Regions from separate parts of the Neobacillus sp. MER 74 genome, predicted to be linked through region 1. Evidence: riboswitches for the same ligand, from Rfam matches in the RefSeq annotation. Region 1 holds a riboswitch; the other holds the start of a gene.

Region 1 (5,240 bases):
GAAAATACGTTATATAAATATAGTTCATATTATTTTAACTACATTAAATACTTAATGTAAAATGATAGGGGAGGAGTGATTTCAAATGAAAGCACAAGTGATTAAAAAATTTGGTGATCCATCTGTTTTTGAGATGGCTATGGTTCATAAGCCTGAAGCAATTCCTGGGCATGTTGTTATTCATGTAAAAGCAACAAGTGTAAATCCAATTGATACAAAAGTTCGGTCTGGAGCGGTATCTGCAATTGCACCAGAATTTCCAGCGATATTACACGGCGATGTATCTGGAGTAGTTGTAGAGGTTGGAGACGGAGTATCAGAGTTCAAGATTGGTGATGAAGTCTTTGGTTGCGCAGGTGGTGTGAAAGGAACAGACGGTGCCCTAACTGAATATATGCTTGCGGATGTGCAGCTTCTAGCTGTTAAACCAAAAAATTTAACGATGGCACAAGCAGCGGCGCTTCCTCTCGTAACGATTACAGCATGGGAGTCACTTTATAATCGTGCGAATATTCAAAACGGCCAAACGGTCCTTATTCATGGAGCTACAGGCGGGGTAGGTCATGTCGCCATTCAACTCGCAAAGGTAGCTGGAGCAAAAGTATATACTACAGCTTCATCTGAGGAAAAATTAAACATTGGACAGCGTTTAGGTGCAGATGTGGCCATTAATTATCGAGAACAGTCAGTGGAGGAGTATGTAAAAGAGCATACAGATGGTAAAGGGTTTGACATTGTGTTCGATACGGTCGGTGGCGAAAACCTTGATCGATCTTTCCAAGCTGCTGCCACTTACGGAACCGTATTATCCATCGCAGCGCGCTCAACGCATGATTTGTCACCTCTGCATGCTAAGGCACTATCATTACATATTACCTTTATGATTTTAAAAATTATGAATAAGGAAAAAAGGCAGGAATATGGGAACATATTACGAAAAGTAACGAATCTTGTAGAGGAAGGGAAACTTCAGCCTTTAGTAGATGAAACGGTTTTTGATTTTGATCAAGTAAATGAAGCACATACTTTTTTGGAATCTAATAAAGCAATTGGAAAGATTGTATTGATAAATAAATGGTAAAATTGTATTTTTTCTAGAATAAGATTTGATTCTAATTGAAGAGCATTACTGGATTTTTGTTGATAGCAGACTCAAAAAAGCAATAAAAAAGTGTAAATGTCTGTGTTAATAAAGATTATGGGAGAAACTAGTTAAAATAATGAAGGTATATAAGTTAAAGAATAACTTTAAAGGTTTAAAAAAGGGAACACAATTCTATTTGATTGCTGAATCTGAATTTATTGGAGTAAAAGATTTTGTTTTAAGAACGGAAGACTTAGCTGTCAGGATTTCAATAAATGAAAGGGAACTTCATAAAAATTTTATTTTGTTGAAATATGGTTGAAGGAAAAAGGATGCTATATAGAAAAATCAGAGCTGCCAATTTTGGCAGCTCTTCTAACAACATCCATCATATTAAGAAATCAAAAAACTCCATTCAGGACCATTGTAATATTATTGGTTAACACTCTTTTTGTTATTAGAAAGATGCCAAGTAAAGAAGTGCTTAATCTTCTCCTCTTTTTTTAGAACTTCGCAAAAAACTTCCGCTGCATATTGATTAAAGAACGAACAAACCATTCCATCTTTTTGTCCACAGCAACTATATAACGAAAATCTTTTAAATTTTAAATTACTAAAATGATGATACATTTCATAGTTAATATATCCGTTTGGATAAAGATCAACAATTAAATGAAAGTAAGGGAAGGCATTCTTCACTTCAGGCTCTAAGTCCATTTTATCCAAATTTAATTTCACATCAATAAGAAGACGAATACAATCGTCTAGTTCTTGAACTCCCCAGTCTTGATCTAGTATTGCATATTCCAAATTGATTTTTTTCATAATCTAGCCTCCTAAAATAAGTCCTATTTTAGGCAGCCCAGCCATCATAGTTTTAAACCTTAGACCCGAAGCTTTGCGTCCCAATCTTTCGAAAAGTTTGCCTTTATCTATAAACGATATGTAAATTATATTACAATTTTTTCAAAAATTACAAAATAAAGTTCTACAAATACCGACGTTTTATGAAAAAAATTGGAAACAAATTCCCATTTCAAAGATATTGTGAGTAGGTGGAAGAAGGGATTCTTGCCAGTAAATCGAATATTTAATTGTCGGAATATTAAAAATGAATGGTGGTGGTTTTATGTCTTCTCCTAGATCTAGGTTTGAAATGATTAATGGAATGGAAGTTCATTTTACAGAATGGGGAGATCCACAGAAACCAGCTGTGGTTTGTTGGCACGGTTTAACTCGAAATGGGCGAGACTTTGATATTTTAGCCCGCCATCTATCCCAAAACTATTATATCCTTTGTCCGGATACAATTGGGCGGGGATTGAGCCAATGGAGTTCTTCCCCTGAAAAGGACTATTGTTTTGAAAACTACAGTAACCTGGCGATTCAATTATTGGACCATTTAGGAATCGAACGGGTCCGATGGGTTGGGACCTCAATGGGTGGAGCCATTGGAATGCGTATTGCTGGAACGCCTAATCATCAGAACCGGATTTCACATTTAGTTTTAAATGACATTGGAGCAGGTGCTTCTGAAAATGCTGTACAGGATATTGAAGGCATTAAACGAATTATTAGCTATGTAGGGAATCCACCGCAATTTAAAACCTTTAGTGAATTAAAGAAGTATTATCAAACCATTTATACCACATTTGGTCTTTCGAATGAAGAGGAGTGGAATGATTTTACCCAATACTCATGTAGAAGAAGAGATGAGGGTGGAGTGAGTCCTGATTATGATCCAAACATTGCTTTGCAATTTCAGCACACAGAAGATCTAAACTTATGGAACTACTGGAAAGCAATTCAATCAAAAATATTACTCATTCGAGGAGAAATATCCGACGTTCTACCTCTCGATGTTGCAGAAAAAATGAAGCAAAAACCAAACTGTCAAATGGTAACGATTCCAAAACTTGGTCATGCCCCAGCATTAAATACTAAAGAACAAATTACCGTCATTGAGAATTTTCTTCGGTAAATTGAAATTTTTTATCTATTGAATTAGGGATGGATACCAAGGATGTGGCTATGCAGGTTTAGTTTAAATATTTTCAATCGAAAAAGCCGAGCATCTTAGTTTGAATTGGGATGCTCGGCTTTTTTTCTTTAGATGGTTTTAAATACATTAACATTTAAGGAGAAATGTCCCACAATACTGTGAGCCCTAATTAATAGTAGAAACTTCTATTTTATCATTTTTATGAATATTTTCCGTGCCGGCATCCAATGCAGTCTTGTAATATAAGCATTTATGCTCGATGACTTCCATGGTTTTTTTTAGTTCTTCCATTTGTGCTTCTACATTCGCTTTTCGTTCCATAAACATGTCATATCGTTGTTGCAAAGTTGAATCCCCATCAGAACACCAATCAATAAAATTTTTAATCTCTTTAATCGGCATCCCAGTGGATTTTAGACATTCAATTACTTTTAGAGCGCCGATATCGGATTCTTTAAACATTCGTATTCCGCTAGGTGTTCGTTCTACAAAAGGAATAAGACCCTCCTTGTCGTAGTAACGCAAGGTATATACTGTAAGGTTTAATTCTTTTGCAACTTCGCTGATAGAATAAGTCTTCATCATTTATCTCCCATCCTTTTTGATATGCACTTCGAGTTAACTCTAGGATAGGGAGGATTTTAGCATGCTAAATGCTTAAAGTCAAAGGTCACGTATACATAAAAAGGGAAATTAAAAGGCTAAAATTTATTCGATTATTTTACTTGACCTAGAGTTAACTCTAAGGATTAAGATTGTTTTGCAAGGGGAGAGAAGAGGGTAAATATGATAGATGGGGAATTTGAACATGAATGAGTCTCGTTTAAAGTGAATCCTCTTGAAAAAATATAAATTATTGGAGGTTTTATTAATGGTAACTGCTAAAGCACGAGCTGTTGATGGTCCAGACAAACCGTTTCGAGCGGCTGAAATTAAAAGACGCGATCTTGATTCCCGTGATGTTCTGATTGAAATTAAATATGCAGGGATTTGCCATTCTGACATCCATACGGCGCACGGCGAATGGGGCCCCGTGAATTATCCACTCGTACCGGGTCACGAGATTGCGGGAATTGTCACGGAAGTAGGAGCAGAGGTCACAAAGTACAAGGTTGGTGATCGGGTAGGGGTTGGATGTATGGTTGATTCCTGTGGGGATTGTGAGAACTGCCGTAAAGGAGAGGAACAATACTGCCTGAAAGGAAATGTCCCTACTTACGCTGGTGTCGACAAATACGGCGAGCCTACACAAGGTGGCTATTCTACCCACATCGTCGTAACGGAGAACTTTGTAGTCAGGATTCCTGATAGCATTGGGCTTGATGCCGCAGCACCTTTACTTTGCGCAGGTATTACGACATTTTCACCACTAAACCATTGGGAGGCGGGACCAGGTAAGAAAGTAGCGGTTGTTGGTTTGGGCGGTCTGGGTCATATGGCTGTCCAAATTGCGCATGCCATGGGTGCTGAGGTTACCGTTCTTTCACAATCATTGAAGAAAAAGGACGATGGCCTGCAATTAGGAGCAGACAACTACTATGCCACAAGCGATCCAGAAACATTCCAAAAACTTACAGGAACATTCGATCTTATCGTAAATACAGTAAGTGCTAAGATTGATATTAGCGCCTACCTTTCGTTACTAGCACTGGATGGCACAATGGTCAACGTCGGTGCGCCAGCAGAGCCACTTTCATTAAATGTGTTCTCCCTTATCGGTCATCGCCGTTCATTTGCAGGGTCAATGATTGGAGGAATCCGTGAGACTCAGGAAATGTTGGACTTCTGTGCAAAACATAACATTGTTCCTAAGATTGAAGTAATTTCCGCAGACCAAATTGACGAAGCCTACCAACGCGTCTTAGCTTCAGATGTGAAGTATCGATTCGTAATTGACATTAGTACAATGTAAGTTGTGTAAATGAAGGTGTCCAAAAAGTCTAGCTTTTTGGACGTCCTTTATATTAATTATTTATTAAATTTTTCGTACTCTTCAATATAAAGAGCCACAAAACCGCAATTTGGACATACAGATGCTTTAGTCCTTGCAGAAGCACTTTTGAATAGTCCTTTACGCTTTTGTTTAATCGTAATTCCAGATAAGTCATATTCAACATTTATTTTACAATCGTTTATCATTTCAGTTTGACATTG
Region 2 (5,240 bases), on a different contig from region 1:
ATACCCAGAAGCCATGCCCTGCAAGCGGTCTGTCATTGTGTTCATCATATCAGTGGTTAAATAGCGTGAATCAGTTCTAGGATATGTGACCAATTTGTATTGCTCATAAAGACGTTGTAAAACAGAAGATGTTTTTTTCGCAGAGAAACCAAATCGCTTGTTTGCATCCCGCTGTAATTCAGTTAAATCGTAAGGCAGGGGCTGGGGCTCTGATTTTTTCTTGCGATCAATTTTATCAAGTACAGCTTTCTTACCATTTACTTTTGATTGGATCGCTTCAGCTTTTGCTTTATCGAAGATGCGCTTTTCATTGTCCCGTTCCCAATCTGTTGAAAGTGGGCCAATATCGGCTCGAATTGTCCAAAATTCTTTTGGAACAAAGGATTGAATCTGCTGTTCTCGTTCCAAAACTAGAGCAAGAGTGGGGGTCTGAACCCGTCCTGCCGATAGGGGGTCTTTATATTTTGTTGTTAGTGCTCTTGTTACATTCAATCCGATTAACCAATCAGCTTCCGCCCGGCAAACGGCCGAATGGTAAAGGTTTTCAAATTGTTTACCAGGCTTTAATTGCTTGAACCCATCTTTAATGGCTTTATCTGTTTGCGAAGAAATCCATAATCTTTTTAAGGGTTTGTTCCAGCGAATCTTTTCAAGAATCCAGCGCGCAACTAGTTCACCTTCACGACCAGCATCTGTGGCAATGATACATTCGTTAATGTCTTTCCGTTTTGCTAAGGCTTCAATCGCACGGAATTGATGGTTGGTTTGCTTCATAACCATTAAGCCCATTTTTTGTGGAATAATCGGCAAATCCTCTAAATTCCAGGTTTTATATTTTGTATCATAGTGTTCTGGCATTTTTAATTCAATTAAATGGCCGAGTGCCCATGTGACAATATATTGATTGCCTTCCATATAACTTTTATGTTTTTGATTGCAGCCAAGAACACGGGCAAGTTCCCTAGCCACACTTGGCTTTTCAGCAAGTACAAGAGATTTCATAGTTACTCCTTTCAGGTACATCCATTTTAACCTGTATATAGTATAACGGAATCTCAAGATATTTTGTAACCTAAGCATTTTTCCTTTCATTTATTATCTCGCTAAAGTATTATCGTCGTAAAATTCTGGAAATTAAATTGACAAATATGCTTATCACACCATACAATATTATCACTAAGTTAAATAAAGAATGGAATGATACCCATGAGGCATCTGAAAAAATTCAATCAATTCATCATAAAAGAGGCTGGACTCCCAATCTATTAGATTCGGAATCCAGCCTCTTTCTTTATTATACTACAGTGGTAGAGGAGAGAGACGATATGATAACACTGACAGGTGGAAGTTTAACATTAGAGCAGATGAAAGATGTTTTATATCGAAAACAAAAGATCATGGCTTCAAGTGAGAGCATGGAAGCAGTTAAGAAGAGTCGTGAAGCAGTTGAAAGAATTGTTTCTGAATCAAAAGTAGTTTATGGAATTACGACAGGATTTGGAAAGTTCAGCGACGTCCTTATTGATAAAAACGATGTTCAGGACCTCCAACTTAATTTAATTCGCTCCCATGCATGCGGGGTTGGTGAACCTTTTCCAGAATTAGTTTCCAAAGCAATGGTACTTCTACGAGCTAACGCTCTCCTCAAGGGTTTTTCAGGAGTCAGACCTGTTGTCATTGAAAAATTATTAGAGTTAGTAAATCAGGATATCATTCCTGTTATCCCACAGCAAGGTTCTCTGGGGGCAAGCGGTGATTTAGCCCCGCTTTCTCATCTTGCACTGGTTTTAATTGGCGAGGGAGAGGTATTTTACAAAGGGAAGCAAATGGCGGCTTTTGACGCACTCCAACAAGAGGGAATTTTGCCTTTAACCTTGGAGGCCAAAGAAGGTCTAGCCCTTATTAACGGGACACAGGCGATGACAGCTATGGGTGTGATCGGGTATTTGGAGGCTGAACAACTAGCACATGAAAGTGAGCTAATTGCAGCTATGACAATGGAAGGGTTAAATGGAATTATTGATGCATTTGCGGAAGAAGTTCATGTTGCTAGGGGTTATAAACAACAAATTGATTCAGCCGCAAGAATCCGTGGTTATTTAAGTGATAGTTTATTAACTACACAGCAGGGCGAGTTACGAGTTCAAGATGCTTATTCTCTCCGCTGCATTCCACAGGTTCATGGTGCATCGTGGCAAGCTCTGGATTATGTGAAAGAAAAATTAGAAATTGAAATGAACGCGGCAACGGATAATCCATTAATCTTTGATAATGGGGAAAAGGTGATATCTGGGGGGAATTTTCATGGACAGCCGATTGCTTTTGCAATGGATTTTATGAAAATTGCCGTGGCTGAACTGGCGAATATTTCGGAAAGACGGATTGAAAGATTGGTTAATCCGCAGTTGAATGATTTACCAGCATTCCTTAGTCCTCAACCTGGTTTGCAATCTGGGGCAATGATCATGCAATATGCGGCAGCAGCACTGGTATCAGAGAATAAAACACTTGCCCATCCAGCCAGTGTTGATTCCATCCCATCCTCTGCTAATCAGGAGGACCATGTAAGTATGGGGACAATTGCGTCAAGGCATGCCTATCAAATTATCCAGAATGCACGAAGAGTTGTGGCAATTGAACTAATATGTGCGATGCAGGCCGTGGAGATTCGCGGGATTGATAAAATGGCTGCAAATACTAGAGTGTTTTACGACAAGGCACGCGAACAGGTAGCATCCATTAAACAAGATAGGGTATTCTCAAAGGATATTGAAAAAGCTGCTTATTGGCTTAAGTCAATCGATTTTTCACCATTTATTAGAAACTTAAGGATCGAAAAGGGACAATTCTAAAAATGAATTCTTAAAAAATAAGAAAGATAAGTTTTTGAACTTAGATTACTGTTTAGCTCCAGCGCCCTAGCGGCTAGTGTCCTTCGCTCTCCGCCCTACGATAAGTCAAGCACGAATGCGCCTCCGGCTCTTCGTGTTTCCTTTATCTCAGTTGGAGTGCTCCAGGCCATACGCCGCTGACCAGGGCGCTTGCGCTTTTCTTAATAAAAAGAAGGCGTGAGATGCTCACGCCTTTTATTCTGTCTGATCATTTAGTAATCGGGCAGTATCTCCTCGATACTCATCCTCGTTTTCTACACGATTTTTAAACGCTTCACGTACAACTAGGAATTCTTCGTCACCAACAGCTTCTTTCGCGTGTTTTTCTGTTAAACTGCCTTCCGGGAAGTTTCCTGGATGGTTTTTCTTTTTATGTTCAAAATGTTCTCCACGTGCCAATTACAACACTCCTTTCGTCTACGCAAGTATCATTCCCGAAACAGAGTGAAATAATTACTTTTTTAATTCCTTCCACAAAAAAGAAAAAGCTGAATGACAGAGGAATCCTTTTAATAGATTCAATCTTCACCAGCTTTTTGTTTGGTGGAGTCTGGCTTGCATATGCGATCCAAAAAATACCCTGCAAACACAATAAATGCAATCGGAATTGAAAAATTCAACACATGGATAAAGGTCATTGTATGAAATCACCACCTATTCTATAATATTAATAATATTCAGAAAATAATTTTGTTTTTTACATTATATGCCAATTTTCATAGTTTAGACAAATATTTAAGTTATATGTTGGAAAAGTATTTTGGTTTTGGTTAACGGAGGGAATAAACAACAAGGTTTTTTCCAAAAATTCACTATTTTGACAGATGGTGTTTGGATTAAAAGTCTTAATTGGGATATTTTTGTAGAAATATGGTATAATTTGCTATAATTAATTGTGTGAAAATTTAATCAATACGACAAATTACAACAACCAACTAAAATAGGACTAGATATAATATCAATAACGATTAAGTAAATTGTCCTATCGAATTCAGTGACTTAAGTTTTATTAAATGTCAGAAAAAGGCAAACCTGTTGAAAAGCAGGGACGCAAAGCCGAGGGTCTAAGGCAGGTTTTTTGCTAGGATGGCCGGGCTACCTGGAATACATTCTGTATTTTAGGAGTGAGTATAGTGGTTATTACGAAAAATGAATTTGAAGTAATCGATCAGGAATGGATTGCACTCATATTGGAAGCAAAGGACTTAGGGTTATCCATAGAAGCAGTTCGTGATTTCTTGGTCACAGAGAGATGATAAGACACACAAGGAAGTACAAAAAAAGCATTCTACACAAAAATAACTTTTTTGTAGAATGCTTTTCTTTTTCAATAAGATTGTTTTATTTCTACTTATCATTTTGATTAATTCGCCATTTGTTAAATTCAAGGAAATCTCGAAATTGTTCCTTAGAAACGCCCGAATTCATTGCGTCCTTGACTAGATTCATCCAATCAATATCTAGTTCCTCTTTATTAATCTCTTCATGTATCAAGTGATCCACAGGAATATTTAAAACAACAGCGATTTTTTCTAGAAACTTTATAGAAGGATTCTCTTGTTTGTTATTTTCAAGGTTACTTAAATAAGATTTAGCCACACCTGCTTGAGCAGCAAGTTCGGAAAGTGACATCTTTCTATCTAAGCGAAATTTTTTTACGCGATCACCAATCATTTGTCTCACACCCAATTATTATTCACTCTACATTAATTCTATCAAAAAGAATAAGAAAGCACCATATTAAGAACAAATTAATAAGGAAAATATGTACTTTATGAAATAATATAGATAAAGTATTTTTGAAAAAATATCAGGATAGAGTTATATTAAAAGTGTTGCCTATTGCGGCATGTTTTATAATTTATTAGTGGTATGTTTTTAGTCGAATAACAATTTTGATTTGCATACATAAAAATAAATAAAAAGGAAGGGGACCCTACAATAATGATTGTCCTTAAATCACAACGTGAAATAGAAGCAATGAAAAAGGCAGGGGAAATTCTAGCTGCCTGTCATAAAGAAATAGCTAAATTGATTAAACCAGGTATTACCACTTGGGAAATTGATGCCTTTGTGGAAGAATTTCTTAAGAAAAAAGGTGCGACTCCAGAACAAAAAGGCTATAAGGGCTATGAATATGCGACATGTGCAAGTATAAATGACGAAATATGCCACGGCTTTCCAAGGAAAGAACCTTTAAACGAAGGGGATATTGTGACGGTAGACATGGTTGTTAATTACAACGGTGCGCTAGCTGATTCTGCCTGGTCATATGCAGTTGGAGACGTGTCAGAGGAAACGGAGCGTTTATTAAAAGTAACTAAGGAAGCGCTGTATAAAGGGATTGAA

What was found. A riboswitch is a leader RNA that binds a small molecule or an ion and turns the genes downstream of it on or off. The one in region 1 is predicted to bind cyclic di-GMP.
Region 2: it holds a riboswitch for cyclic di-GMP, as region 1 does, so the genes downstream of both, M3610_RS11250 (anti-repressor SinI family protein) here and M3610_RS23690 (hypothetical protein) in region 1, are expected to answer to the same signal.

What each region holds. Positions count from the first base shown of each region.
Region 1 covers NZ_JAMAUV010000025.1:9,825-15,064, forward strand. The annotation lists gene M3610_RS23680 (macrolide family glycosyltransferase) at 1-17, shown strand, start outside; gene M3610_RS23685 (zinc-dependent alcohol dehydrogenase family protein) at 86-1,081, shown strand; gene M3610_RS23690 (hypothetical protein) at 1,517-1,909, opposite strand; cyclic di-GMP riboswitch class I at 1,938-2,021, opposite strand; gene M3610_RS23695 (alpha/beta fold hydrolase) at 2,214-3,065, shown strand; gene M3610_RS23700 (MerR family transcriptional regulator) at 3,252-3,668, opposite strand; gene M3610_RS23705 (NAD(P)-dependent alcohol dehydrogenase) at 3,958-4,998, shown strand; gene M3610_RS23710 (hypothetical protein) at 5,055-5,240, opposite strand, start outside.
Region 2 covers NZ_JAMAUV010000005.1:142,752-147,991, reverse strand. The annotation lists gene M3610_RS11265 (DNA topoisomerase III) at 1-1,002, opposite strand, end outside; gene hutH (histidine ammonia-lyase) at 1,326-2,852, shown strand; gene M3610_RS11255 (hypothetical protein) at 3,087-3,290, opposite strand; cyclic di-GMP riboswitch class I at 3,907-3,994, shown strand; gene M3610_RS11250 (anti-repressor SinI family protein) at 4,025-4,147, shown strand; gene M3610_RS11245 (helix-turn-helix domain-containing protein) at 4,239-4,565, opposite strand; gene map (type I methionyl aminopeptidase) at 4,836-5,240, shown strand, end outside.